3 regions of the Halalkalibacter flavus genome follow, and region 3 is predicted to be linked to each of the others. Evidence: riboswitches for the same ligand, from Rfam matches in the RefSeq annotation. Region 3 holds a riboswitch; each other region holds the start of a gene.

What was found. A riboswitch is a leader RNA that binds a small molecule or an ion and turns the genes downstream of it on or off. The one in region 3 is predicted to bind glycine.
Region 1: it holds a riboswitch for glycine, as region 3 does, so the genes downstream of both, SAY88_RS20285 (lipoyl synthase) here and SAY88_RS10835 (alanine/glycine:cation symporter family protein) in region 3, are expected to answer to the same signal.
Region 2: it holds a riboswitch for glycine, as region 3 does, so the genes downstream of both, gcvT (glycine cleavage system aminomethyltransferase GcvT) here and SAY88_RS10835 (alanine/glycine:cation symporter family protein) in region 3, are expected to answer to the same signal.

Annotation. Positions count from the first base shown of each region.
Region 1 covers NZ_JAWRVK010000042.1:8,088-12,606, reverse strand. The annotation lists gene SAY88_RS20295 (sulfite reductase subunit alpha) at 1-855, opposite strand, end outside; gene SAY88_RS20290 (iron-sulfur cluster biosynthesis family protein) at 1,244-1,549, opposite strand; partial or broken gene SAY88_RS20285 (lipoyl synthase) at 1,589-1,819, opposite strand; glycine riboswitch at 1,955-2,061, opposite strand; gene trxB (thioredoxin-disulfide reductase) at 2,692-3,630, opposite strand; gene trxA (thioredoxin) at 3,677-3,994, opposite strand; gene SAY88_RS20270 (peroxiredoxin) at 4,124-4,519, opposite strand, start outside.
Region 2 covers NZ_JAWRVK010000018.1:85,566-90,084, forward strand. The annotation lists gene gcvPB (aminomethyl-transferring glycine dehydrogenase subunit GcvPB) at 1-82, opposite strand, end outside; gene gcvPA (aminomethyl-transferring glycine dehydrogenase subunit GcvPA) at 79-1,422, opposite strand; gene gcvT (glycine cleavage system aminomethyltransferase GcvT) at 1,437-2,531, opposite strand; glycine riboswitch at 2,687-2,793, opposite strand; gene SAY88_RS13500 (DEAD/DEAH box helicase) at 3,025-4,519, shown strand, end outside.
Region 3 covers NZ_JAWRVK010000013.1:94,421-98,939, forward strand. The annotation lists gene lpdA (dihydrolipoyl dehydrogenase) at 1-105, shown strand, start outside; gene purU (formyltetrahydrofolate deformylase) at 196-1,065, shown strand; gene SAY88_RS10835 (alanine/glycine:cation symporter family protein) at 1,476-2,900, opposite strand; glycine riboswitch at 3,192-3,250, opposite strand; glycine riboswitch at 3,253-3,353, opposite strand; gene SAY88_RS10840 (iron chelate uptake ABC transporter family permease subunit) at 3,482-3,853, shown strand; gene SAY88_RS10845 (hypothetical protein) at 4,001-4,135, shown strand.

The sequences.
Region 1 (4,519 bases), on a different contig from region 3:
TGACGCTGCATGCTGGTCTCCAAAAAATAGCCATGACCGGCCAGTAGCTTTATTCACTGCTCGTTCCTGGATAAAAGAACGGAATGGTGCAATGCCTGTCCCAGGCCCAACCATAATAATATCTTTATCTTGAGACTCTGGCAAATAGAAGTGTTTATTTGCTTGAACAAAGACTGGAAGCGTATCTCCTTCTTGAACACGTTCTGCACATAAAACAGAACAAACGCCTTTTCGATCACGTCCGTGCGCCGTGTAGCGTACAGCACCGATGGTTAGATGAACTTCATCTGGATTAGCAGTAATACTGCTTGCAATAGAATAGAGACGCGGCGTCATTTTTCTTAATAATGAGACGATTTCTTGAGCTGAAGCCTTCCATGGACCAAAATCACGTAACATATCAAGCAGATCACGCCCATAACAATATTCCTTTAGTTGAATTACATTTTCAACCAGCACAAGCTTTTGCAGCTCTTCGTTTTCTGAAAATACAGCTGCCTGTTGTAAAATCTTCTTCGTCAGCAGTGTAATTTCAAAGTAGCTTATTAACGCTTCCTTCAGTAGCAGTGTCTCACCTTGCTTACTAACAGTTACAACCGCTTCTTCATCCCATTCCATTTCCTTAATAAGAGAAGCCACAAGCTCTGGATCATTTGATGGGATAACGCCAAGTGCATCACCTGGGACATAAGAAAGGCCTGACCCTTGTAATGATAACTCAATATGCCTTGTTTCCTTGCTAGAGCCAGCTCTATTTAAATTAATATTTTTTAAAATCTTTGCTTGAAATGGATTGGTCCTTGAAAATGGGAGTTTCTCACTTTTGGCATTTTTAGTATCTAAATTAAGTTTCATAGCTCTTAACCTCCAAAGATAGATATATTGCTTGTATAACAAAAAATAAAATGTATCATCCTAACACTCTAAAACTACTATGTAGCATTTCATAGAGAAACTTAAATAATATAACAAGCATAAAAACAAGCACCATAATGTGATCGAATTTGACTGTACGACTTCTTTACGAAGAAAAAACCATATCTAAAAAATAGCCAACATACCCCACCTAAAATTCGATACGAGCTCTGTTCCTATCAATCTCCTCATCCTCGTAATCTTCGTTTATATTATATTGTCTACCACATAGAACATACTGAATTACTTGTCTTTCTTCTGCTTAGATATCTCTGATATTAGTGTTTCTACCTATACTCATTACTGTATTAAAGATTTTCTTTTTAATTTAATCGTCCCACTGTACACATGCAGTTGAACTTAAGGTTTCTCCAATAAGAAAGCCACGTTCATCTGTATAATCAATTTGGACCTCTTCATCTAAATAACGTTTCGTAAAACGATCCATTCGAATCTGGATCCCCTCGTACTCAATAATCGTATCGTTTCGTCGCGATTCATCAAAAACTAGCGTAAACTTAACAGTCATCCCGCATCCCCCAGCTATATCAGCGTCAATTCGAGGAGATTGTTCGTCCTTGAACACCATTTCTTTTAGCTTTTTCAACGCCACCTCTGTTAACGTAATAACCATCGGATTCTCTCCTTCTCACCAGTGTCCTACCTTTTAATATCACACATTCGCTTTTGCTGCACGGACCTGTTCATCTGCATGGTAGGAAGAGCGAACGAGCGGGCCTGCTTCACAGTGACTAAACCCTTTTAACAATGCAATTTCCTTTAATTCATTAAACTCCTGTGGGCTCTAATATTTTTGTACTTTTAAATGGCGTTTCGTTGGCTGTAGATATTGACCAATTGTTATAATATCAACATCGTTAGCACGAAGGTCATCCATCGTTTCTTGGCTGTACCAACTATAACTTGAAGAAATCTCTTTCTTGCTACTGACTTACTTTTCTATGAAAACTGTTTAAACATTATGCTTCACTACTTTTTTACATACAAAAAAGGACAGAGAAGGGTAGCATAACGTTCTCTACCCTTCTCTGTCCTTTTACCTGAGAGTTTAACTCCATTCTTAATTCAAAGAGTCTTCCCCTTTGGTGGCGTACTACTGTATACGCGCTCTCCAGAGGTGCGTCCCGTTGTGGTTCATTCTACCTGAGAGATTTGTTTCCAAGGGTCTTTTTGGAACTTGCTCCTTCGGTGGCTTGTCGCATTGCACTCTCCCACAACCATCATCCGCCATTATGAAATTATACAGATTGAAACTTTAATTGTTTTTTACTACACATGATTGATCAGAAAAAAATTATCTTCCTACCTGCAGTGAACCTTACTTTCATAGTTTTTAAATCTATATTTCTTTATAGTTTTAATATAAAGACTAGTTGAAGATATTCATATTAATTTGTCAGGTAAACTTACGTGGTTTTTGATAGTACAATAAACTCATATCACTATTAAGTAACTTCTAGACCGTAGATATACTTATACTACTGCTCTACAGAAGACGTCGGATAAGTGTGGAAAAGTAATATTTATCTATTCTACTTGGAATATAATCCATACATATAATGAAAAAGGGAAAGTTCACAAAAGGATGAACTTCCCAAAATGAAGTTAAATTCATATTTTAATTTTCTTGGAATTGCATCTTAGTTTAAATAATCAAAGACTCTAGAAACAACATCCCAAAGTATTGTTCTTTTATGAGCGTAACCTTATTAATAAAATAAGGATTCAACTGGAACTCTCTCAAATACATATAATTTAAAAAGCCTCTAGTATTAATAGATTTTCTAGGTAATGTTGAACTTCTAGTGCTGCAATACATCCATCCCCAGTAGCAGCTACTACCTGCCGGACTGCATTTTGTCTAATATCTCCTATCGCAAAAATTCCAAGGATATTCGTTTTCATTCGATTATCCGTTATGATCCACCCTTCTTCATCCGTAATATTTAGATTTTTCACGAAATCTGAAACAGGGTTCATCCCTATATACTCAAACACACCATCAACCGGAAAACTCTTCTTTTCACCTGTTTTTATATTTTCAATAAGGACATGAGTTACTTTATCCTCTCCTATAATCTCATTGACAACAGTATCATATATCACATCAATTTTATCATTATTAAGCATCCGCTCCACTAAAATAGGCTGAGCTCTGAATTGGTCCCGGCGATGAAGGACGGTTACTTTCTTAGCAAACTTAGTTAAAAAAACCGATTCTTCTACGGCAGAATCTCCCCCACCTATAACAACTAGTTCTTTTCCCCTAAAAAAGGCTCCATCGCAAACGGCACACCATGATACACCTCGACCTGAAAATTCTTCTTCTCCAGGAACGCCCAACTTTTTATATTTAGTACCTGTAGCAATAATGACAGATTTAGTCTGATAAGTTTTATTCCCTGCATATACTACTTTAATATTGCCCTCGTTTACAATGTCTTCTACATTTGCTTGTTCATACCTGGCACCAAAGCGTAAAGAGTGCTCAAACATCTTTTGCGCTAAATCTGGTCCAGATATATGTGAATAGCTAGGGAAATTCTCTATCTCTTCCGTATTTTGAAGTTGTCCACCTGGCACTCCACGATCTAAAATTAACGTTTTAAGATTGGCCCTTGAGGTATAAACAGCGGCTGTCATACCACCAGGACCTGCACCAATAATAATGACATCGTAAATGCTATAGCTCATATACAACACCTCTTCTTTCCAAGTAAACAGGATCTGTTAATACTCCTTAAAGATATTGAGAAATTAAGCCCTTTAATTTCTCCTCTGGAGAAAACCCTAAACTCTGTTTAGCCACTGAACCATTTTTAAAAATTAAAGTAGTAGGAACACTCATAATATTAAATTTTTCTGCTAATTCACTGTTTTCATCAATATTGACATCTCCAAATGTCACATTCTCTATAGTAAGGGATAAACTATCCAATACTGGGGCAATCATTTTACACGGACCACACCATGGCGCGCCAAATTTAATGACCGCTACCTCATTAGAATTTGTAATTTCTTCAAAATTAGCTTTATTAACTGCTACTACATTCGACATTGAAATTTCCCCCTTTATGAGCCATTCTTTCATTTTTTCACTTATACTCCTCATTCGTCATGCTAAGGAGTCTAAACATTCAGATTTATGATTCTATATAGCTATAAAATAAGTAAACCCCATAATTATTTACAATGTTTTTTGGCCTGGTTTCCAGTTAGCTGGACATAATCCCCCTGTCTGAAGTGCCTGAAGCACTCGAAGTGTTTCATTCACATCACGCCCAATATTATTGTGGAATACAACTTGGTACATTAAGTCACCTTCAGGGTTAATAATGAACAATCCCCTAAGTGCAATGCCTTCGTCTTCAATAAGTACGCCGTATTCCCGGGAGACAACATGGTTGGTATCAGCAGCTAAAGGATAGTGCAACTCTCCTAGACCATTATCTAGACGATCAGTATTAATCCATGCAAGATGCGTATGTATGGTATCTGTAGAAACTCCGATTACCTCTGCATCTAAATCTTGAAACTCCTCATAACGTTCAGACATTGCGGTGATTTCAGTTGGACAAACAAA
Region 2 (4,519 bases), on a different contig from region 3:
AAATATCTAATGTTGGTAAGCTATGTCCAACTCTCCCTGGCTTGCTGCGTTCAAAAATTAATGGCTGATCTTTTGTTATCATAGTAATGCCCCCAATTCCTTGGCAAAAGTATCAATTTCTTCTTTTGTTCGTACTTCGGTCACAGCTACTAACATTTGGCCCTGTAGCGAGTTATCATCACGTCCGAGGTCATACCCTCCAATAAATCCTTTGGAAAGTAAAAGCTCATTAACTTCTGAAACTGGTCTCTTCACATTAATGACAAACTCATTAAATGTAGGTTGTTCTGAAACCATTTCTACTCCATGAGCCTTCAACTGCTTTTTCATATAAGCAGCTTTTTGTACATTTTGATACGCCATTTCCTTTACGCCTTTTTTGCCAATCGCACTCATTGCAACGGACGCTGCTAGTGCATTTAGCGCTTGGTTCGAACAAATATTAGAAGTAGCTTTCTCACGTCTAATATGCTGCTCACGTGCTTGCAACGTCAAAACAAATCCACGTTGACCATGTTCATCCGTTGTTTGCCCAACTAGACGACCAGGGACTTTACGCATTAATTTCTTCGTGGTTGCAAAATAGCCACAATGCGGACCGCCAAATTGTGTTGCAATTCCAAATGGCTGCGCGTCACCAACGACGATATCTGCTCCAAATTCACCAGGCGGTTTTAGCAATCCTAAAGCAAGTGGGTTGCTAGACACTACAAACATTGCTTTCTTGCTATGCGTAATCTCTTCTAACTTAGCTAAAGGCTCAAGGTTGCCATAAAAGTTCGGATGTTGAACAACAACACAAGCTGTGTCATCCCCGTATACTTCTTGTAACTGTTTCAAATCTGTCACACCATTAACCGTATCGATTTCTATCACGTTTAAACGCTGCCCCGTTGCATTAGTCTGCAGGACGGCACGAGCTTCCGGATGAACAGCTTTAGAAACTAGAATCGTCTTCTTTTTTGTCTGTCCGGCACTTAGCATCGCAGCTTCTGCTAAAGCCGTTTGGCCGTCATACATAGACGAGTTCGCTAAATCCATTCCTGTAAGCTCACAAATCATCGTTTGAAACTCAAAGATCGCTTGAAGCTCTCCTTGTGAAATTTCTGGTTGGTATGGTGTGTAAGCCGTATAAAATTCAGAACGAGAAATGACGTGATCAACAATTGATGGGATGTAATGTTCATATACGCCCGCCCCTAGGAAAGAAGGGGTTTGTTTAAGTGACACATTTTTCGCTGCTAATTCTCGAAAATATGAGATGAGCTCTGGCTCTTTTAAAGCTTCTTTGACATTCATTTCTCCTTTAAAGCGAATTTCACTTGGAATATCAGAAAACAATTCCTCAATTGACTGTACACCGATTGTTTCAAGCATTTCTTTTTGATCTGCATCTGTCATCGGTAAATAACGGTGATTCATGTATGTTCCTCCTCTTACTTCTTATAAAATGGCGTTGATACGACTTGTGCTTTAAGACGCTTTTTACGAACTTGAACTTCTACTTTTGTTCCAAGTGCAGTAACATCTATATCTAGAACGGCAAGGCCGACATTTTTCTTTAATGTAGGAGACTGAGTTCCTGTCGTGACAAAGCCTACTAATTTATCACCAACAAACACTTCATACCCTGTACGAGGGATACCTTTGTCAATCATTTCAAGGCCGACAAGCTTTCTTTTCAGCCCTTCTTCTTTCTGTTTCTTCAACGCTTCTTTCCCAATAAAGTCTGCTTCTTTATTTACTTTTACGGCAAAACCAATTCCAGCCTCAAGTGGGGAAATTTCTTTTGTTAATTCTTGCCCGTAAAGAGGCAGCCTTGCTTCAAAGCGTAATGTATCACGTGCTCCTAATCCACAAGGAACAAGGCCTTCCTCTTTACCTGCTTCAAGCAAGCTTTTCCATAGCTTAGCAGCTTGATCTGCAGCACAGTAAAGCTCAAATCCATCTTCGCCTGTGTAACCAGTTCTCGAAACGAGTGCATTGACACCATCTACGTTTACTTGGTCAGCAAACCGGAAGAACCGAATGGAAGATAAATCAAAAGACGTTCTTTTTTGCAAAATTTGTTCTGCTAGAGGTCCTTGAATCGCTAATTGTGCAATGTCACTAGAAACATTTATTGCTGTTACACCCTCAATGATATGTTGCTGCATCCACTCAACGTCTTTTTCAATGTTTGAGGCATTAATTACGAGTAAATAATCGTCTTCTGCCTTTCTATAAATAAGCAAGTCATCAACTGTCCCGCCATCTTCGTAACACATGGCTGTATATTGCGCCTGCCCATCTACAAGTTTAGATACATCATTGGTCATTAATTTTTGTAAATAATCAAGTGCCCGTGGGCCTTTAACTTCTACTTCACCCATATGTGAAACATCAAATAGCCCTGCCTTTGTACGGACTGCTTCATGCTCTTCTTTAATGCTTAAAAACTGAACGGGAAGATCCCATCCCCCAAAATCAATCGTTTTTGCTCCACCTTCTTTATAAAGATGAAATAGTGGTGTTCTCTTTAAATCAGCCATGATCAAACCTCCTCAAGTTAATTCATAAAATGCAAAAAGGACAGAGTTATACACTATTTTGTGTATAACTCTGTCCTGTAACCAGAAAGTTTCCTATATTCTAAAAGAATATAGTGTCTTCGTAGGTGGCTTATCATAAGCACTCTCCAGAGCTGCGTCAAATAAGAGTCTTTTTTGCCTGAGAGATTCGCATTGATAACACATTATCTAATACTTGCTCCTTCGGCGTTGCATAATTCGCAAGCTCTCCCCTTATTCTCATCCGCAAGTCATTTAATTGTTTTCACTCTTACTCATGAAATTCTTATGAGTGGTACATACTACATGTATAAAACCTTTTAAAATTTAGGCAATAGTTTGTAATTCGGATTTATATTAATATCCTACCAAGTTGAATAGGTTTTCGCAACTGTTTATTTACTAAATCAGATTATTTTATAGTTTTTTTATAATTTCATTCGGATATAGCAGTTTGATTGAAAGGGTGATGAAAATGAAGATTGATATACATTTTGATCAGAATTGGAACGACACCTTCAAGGAAAGATTAGGTCAAGATGGACCTTGGTCTAATTGGGAACTTTTTAAACTAGCGTATGAAGCAGAACAACACCAAATCATACCAGAGTTTCATGGTTTACAAGCACCTAAGCACCTTCCTCAGTTAAAGCCATTTCCACACCAAATTGAAGTGGCAAATACAGTTATTGAGCAAATGAATGGCAAAGCAATACTTGCTGATGAAGTAGGGCTTGGAAAAACAATCGAGGCTGGACTCATCTTAAAAGAGTATATGATCCGTGGGTTAGTAAAAAAAGTATTAATTCTCGTTCCAGCTTCTCTTGTTTCCCAATGGGCGATTGAATTAAATACAAAGTTTCATATTCCGGCTGTTGCTCAACGAAAATCATATGTATGGGAGCAATGTGATGTTGTCGTAGCTTCCATTGATACAGCCAAAAGGCAACCACATCATGATATCGTCTTAGAACAGCCATATGATTTAGTCATTATTGATGAAGCTCATAAACTTAAAAATCCAAAAACGAAAAATTATGAGTTCATTAAAAAGCTGAAGAAGAAATTCTGTTTGTTATTAACCGCAACACCAGTCCAAAACAAGCTAGAGGAAATCTTTAATTTGGTTTCATTGCTTAAACCTGGGCATCTTGGAGATATCTCTTCTTTTGAAAAAGAATATCGTTCGAATAAGAGATCACCTAAAAATGAAGAAAAACTAAGAGAGTTAGTCAACAAAGTCATGGTGCGCAATCGCCGTGAGGAAACTGGCATTGAATGGACGAAACGTATCGTTGAAACGGTACCGATTGATTTTAGTGAATCAGAACGCGCCTTTTATGAAGAGATTGAAAAATTAAATGGTGATTCAAGTCATTTTGGCTTGCTGACTTTAAAAAGGGAATTGTGCAGCAGCAGAGAGGCTGCTTTTATGACACTAAAAAACATGGTTGAACGAGCCCATGCCGAAGGACGAAAACTTCCTGGTGCAGAACGCTTATTGAACAAAATTGGTGAGGTAGAAGGCCATGCAAAAGCCGAGAAAGCACTCGAGATCATCAAGAAAATCAATGATAAAGTTATTATTTTCACTGAATATCGTGCAACACAGTTGTATTTACAATGGTTTTTAAAACAAAATGGCATCTCCTCCGTACCATTTAGAGGAGGATTTAAAAGAGGAAAAAAAGATTGGATGCGTCAGCTCTTCCAAAATCATGCCCAAGTATTAATTGCAACTGAAGCAGGTGGCGAAGGAATCAACTTGCAATTTTGCAGTCATATCATTAACTATGATTTGCCATGGAATCCAATGCGTATTGAACAACGAATTGGGCGTATTCATCGCCTTGGTCAACAAGAAGATGTGAGAATTTACAACTTTGCTGTAAATGACACCGTCGAGCAGCACATTCTTAAATTGCTATATGAAAAGATTCACCTATTTGAAGCAGTCATCGGTGAGCTCG
Region 3 (4,519 bases):
GCAACATCTATGGATATTGTACATACAATTCATCCCCATCCAACATTAGCTGAAGCGATTAGTGAAGCTGCATTAGCAGCAGACGGTCAGGAAATACATGCTTAGAGAGGGAGCTAAAAAAGTGTTGGAGATAGAACAAAAACTATAACTTTTTAATAGTTTTACATACGGACCCTAAAAGGATGGAGGATAACAATGCTTACAGAAAGAAATATTGATCAGGCTATACTGTTAATTACATGTCCAGAAAAACCGGGTATTATCTCAGTAATATCTAATTTGTTGTTAGAACACAAAGCAAATATTATCCAATTTGACCAACATACAACTGATCCACAATCAGGCATGTTTTTTATGAGGATTGAGTTTGACTTAGAAGACTTTGACTCTTCGTTTAGTTTACTTGAAAAGGACTTACATTTGATGGCAGAAGAATATCCAATGGATTGGATGTTGAGTAGTAAGAAAAAGAAAAAGCGGATGGCCATTTTTGTTTCTAAAGCTGATCATTGCCTGATGGAGCTAATATGGCGTTGGAAATCTAACGAAATTCAAGTAGACATCCCGATGGTTATTAGTAATCATGAGGATTTGAAAGAAGTAATTGAAGGATATGGAATCCCATTTTATCATATCCCAATCTCTTCTGAAACGAAAGAGGTTGCTGAAAAAAAAGCACTAGAGCTGTTGGAAGGGAAAGTAGACTTTATTGTTTTAGCAAGGTATATGCAAATTCTTTCTCCTACTTTTATAGCCCAATATCCCAATCAAATCATAAACATCCATCATTCGTTCTTACCCGCATTTGTTGGAGCAAACCCTTATGCGAGAGCGTTTAACCGAGGGGTGAAATTGATTGGAGCAACTGCACACTATGTAACGAATGATCTTGATGAAGGACCAATTATTCAGCAAGATGTAAAGCGTGTGAATCATCGTTATTCTGTAGAAGGATTAAAGGTTGCCGGACGGCATGTGGAAAGGCTTGTCCTTGCTCAAGCCGTTTCCTGGCATGTTGAAGATAAAGTAATTGTTCATGGTAATAAAACGATTGTATTTACGTGAGTTAGTATTATCATGTCATGCATTAAGAGAAAAGGTTGTTTTTTTATATAACAAAAAATATTATAGCAGCCAACCAATTTTGTGATGGTTATGGCTGTTTTTTCTATACTAATGGAAAAACATCAGGAGAAAAAAGGGGATCAGCGGAGTATAAGATTCCTATCATTTAACGTTTAGAATAGGGCGTATGGCTAAAATAATGGACTCAATGAAAAATGGGTAATTATTAAATCACTATTTACTAAAAGATAAGCCCTAGACAAAACCCTCAATAACTCCTATTGGAGAAATCGAGGGTTAAAAAGTTTATATGAATGAATATTTACTTCATATTTAATTGAACCACGGTATATTAAACAGTACGTAAAGTAATGAAGAGATCGTTTGATTAATCAACTCCTCTTACTCGATTAACTAATTTCTCTTTCCTCAGAACGAGCAACTTTAACATTACCGTAGAAATTAGTGAAGTAATCATTTGTCTCAGCTACGATAACTTTCCAAAGAAGGAGAAGGGCAATTAAGTTTGGAATCATCATTAAGGCATTAGCCATATCAGCAAATGCCCAGACTGTTGTAAGGTTAGCAACTGTCCCAATACCGCAAGCAGCAATATAAACAAGACGATAACCTGCAAGTCCTTTAGAGCCAGCTAAATACTCAAAGCATTTTTCCCCGTATATATACCAACCAACGATTGTTGAGAAGCCAAAAAAGATAACTGAAAATGAAACAATATATTCACCAACTACACCTAGAACAGAAGAAAACGCTGCGCTGGTCAAGGCTCCCCCTTCAAGTGTTGCATCATGAGTTACACCGGAAATTAAGCCGCCAGATGCATCCCAAAACCCTGTAATAAGCAGTGTTAAACCAGTCATTGTACATACAACAATCGTTACGATAAATGTACCGGTCATGGCAACGAGCGCTTGTTTAACAGGATGATCTGCACGTGCGTTCCCAGCGATTAAAGCAGCTGTACCAAGACCTGCTTCGTTTGAAAAAATTCCACGAGCAACCCCGTTACGAATAGCTTCAGTTACAACAACACCTAGGAAACCACCGGCCGCCGCCACAGGGTTAAAGGCATAATAAAAGATTAACTTAAAAGCCGGGATAATCATCTCGTAATTTAATGCAAGAATTATGATTGCTCCCCCTATGTAAAGGAACGCCATAATAGGAACAAAGAAACTAGCAACGGTACTAATACGCTGAATTCCACCGAAAATAATGAAGCTCACAAGGACAACTAAGATCAAGCCGGTTACCCAGTTTACAATACCAAAACTATTGCTTGTTACATCAGCAATGGTATTAGACTGTACACTATTTCCAATACCCAAAGCAGCAAAGGCACCAAATAAGGCAAAGGTAACCGCTAATAGTTTATATTTTTTGCCAAGCCCTCGTTCGATGTAATACATCGGACCACTGGAATATTCGCCACTATCATTTTTCACACGATATTTCACAGCAAGCAGGGCTTCACCATATTTTGTAGCCATACCTAGTAAACCAACAACCCACATCCAAAAGATTGCACCAGGGCCACCAAGTGTGATAGCTGTGGCAACACCAGCAATGTTTCCGTTCCCTATTGTCGCAGCAAGTGCCGTCATAAGAGCTTTAAAATGACTAACATCTCCTTCTGCAGTTGCATCATTACTATCCTCTTTCCCAAACCCGATCTTAAATGCATAGATGAGACGGCGAAATTGCAATCCTTTTAAAACAAAAGTTAAAAATAAGCCTGTCCCAAATAATAAGATGAGACTGGGGGGACCCCACAATACGTTATTGATTTTACTTAGTATTTCCAATATTTCCATACCAACACTCCTAATAGATTAGATTTTGATAGACTGTTAGTCGATTCGATGATGAAGCGCTTACATTTTGAGGGTGGCAAAACAGGATAGGTATGTCCGTTCCATGTGACCCCACAGTCATTTTAAGGATTTCTGTAGCCATTTACATCCAATCAGCTACATGGACCTCAGTAGTAATTGAAAAGAAAAGGCTTGTGAAATTTGATTAATTCTATATAAATCCCCCTTTTTTAGTTATTCCTATTTTTCCCCACAAAAAAAGACAGAGAAAAATAGGGGGTTTCCTATTTTTCTCTGTCCTTTTACCTGAGAGTTTAACTCCTTTGGTGGCTCATGGCTCTCTCCAGAGACGCGTCCTATTGTGGTCCTTTTACCTGAGAGATTGATGTCCACTTTTTGAGGACTTGCTCCTTCGGTGCTAAACGATTGTTTAGTCTCTCCCGCAATATTCATCCGCTTATATGCATTTTATAACATTTTATTCCATTATAAAGATAAAGTCAATTGAATATTCAGAAATTACTAAGGAGTAAATTAATTTCTTTAAGTCTATTTTAAGATATATATAATAACCCAATTTAGTGCTTTTTTTAGCTCGAAGTCTGAGTCTCCAAGAGTTAGAGGATGATATTGCAACCGGATTAGGAAAACATGTTCAGCTGTACCGGTTTCTTTTGCTTCTTTTTAGTGTGTTGTTGGCAGGTTTCGCTGTGTCTATCGCTGGGACAATCGGTTTTGTTGGTCTCATCGACCCTTATATTGCTAGGAAACTAGTAGGACGCCCTTTTGGTAGTTTGATTCTCGTTTCCTCTTTAATAGGTAGTGCTCTAGTATTTAGTGCTCACCTGGTCGTCCGGACGGTTTTTTATCCATTAGACATTCCGGCTGGGATTTTTACTACGGGGATCGAAGCGTCGTTCTTTATTTTTTTAAAGAATCGAAATCAATTTTAAAAAGGGAGAGCATGAGAAGAAGAGGAAATTCTTGAAAGAGCAAAGAAAAATTAATAAAAGATCAAGAACGAGCAAAAATCTTAGGAGATAAAGAGCTAGTGAAAAAATATATTGACCAACAACTTTCAAACTAAATGGAGGTTTGTTATGGAGGTTGTAATTCTAGATGATTGGGAAGGAAACGTTACTAACAGCCAAGCTATTCAACAATTAAATTTTCATAAACTATATTCGGAAAATTTAAAATATAAGAAATCGATAGGAAAAGAAAGAAATAGTTAGAAAAACATATAAATCTACAAATTATTTAACTATTTCGAATGTTCACTATATTTAGGTTATCATTTATAATAATACAAGATACACAGAAGGGAGGTAATAGATAGCTATATTTTAGGAGACGTAATTGAACCATGAAGAAAAAGAGAGTTACCAGTAAATCAGTTAAATGTAATGTGTACAGAATTGTACATGGGACAAGCTTAAAAGATTGAATGAATTTTCAATGAAATCAGTTAGGCGAATTAAGCGACTTTTCTAATTAGGATGAATAAGGTCGCTTCATATCCTCTTTCAAGGGAGTGAAATGGAAATGGAAACTAATTCTTGGTATTGCCATGACTGTTTTCGGTACTTTGAACAAGGTGAAAGTGTTGTCTGTATCTC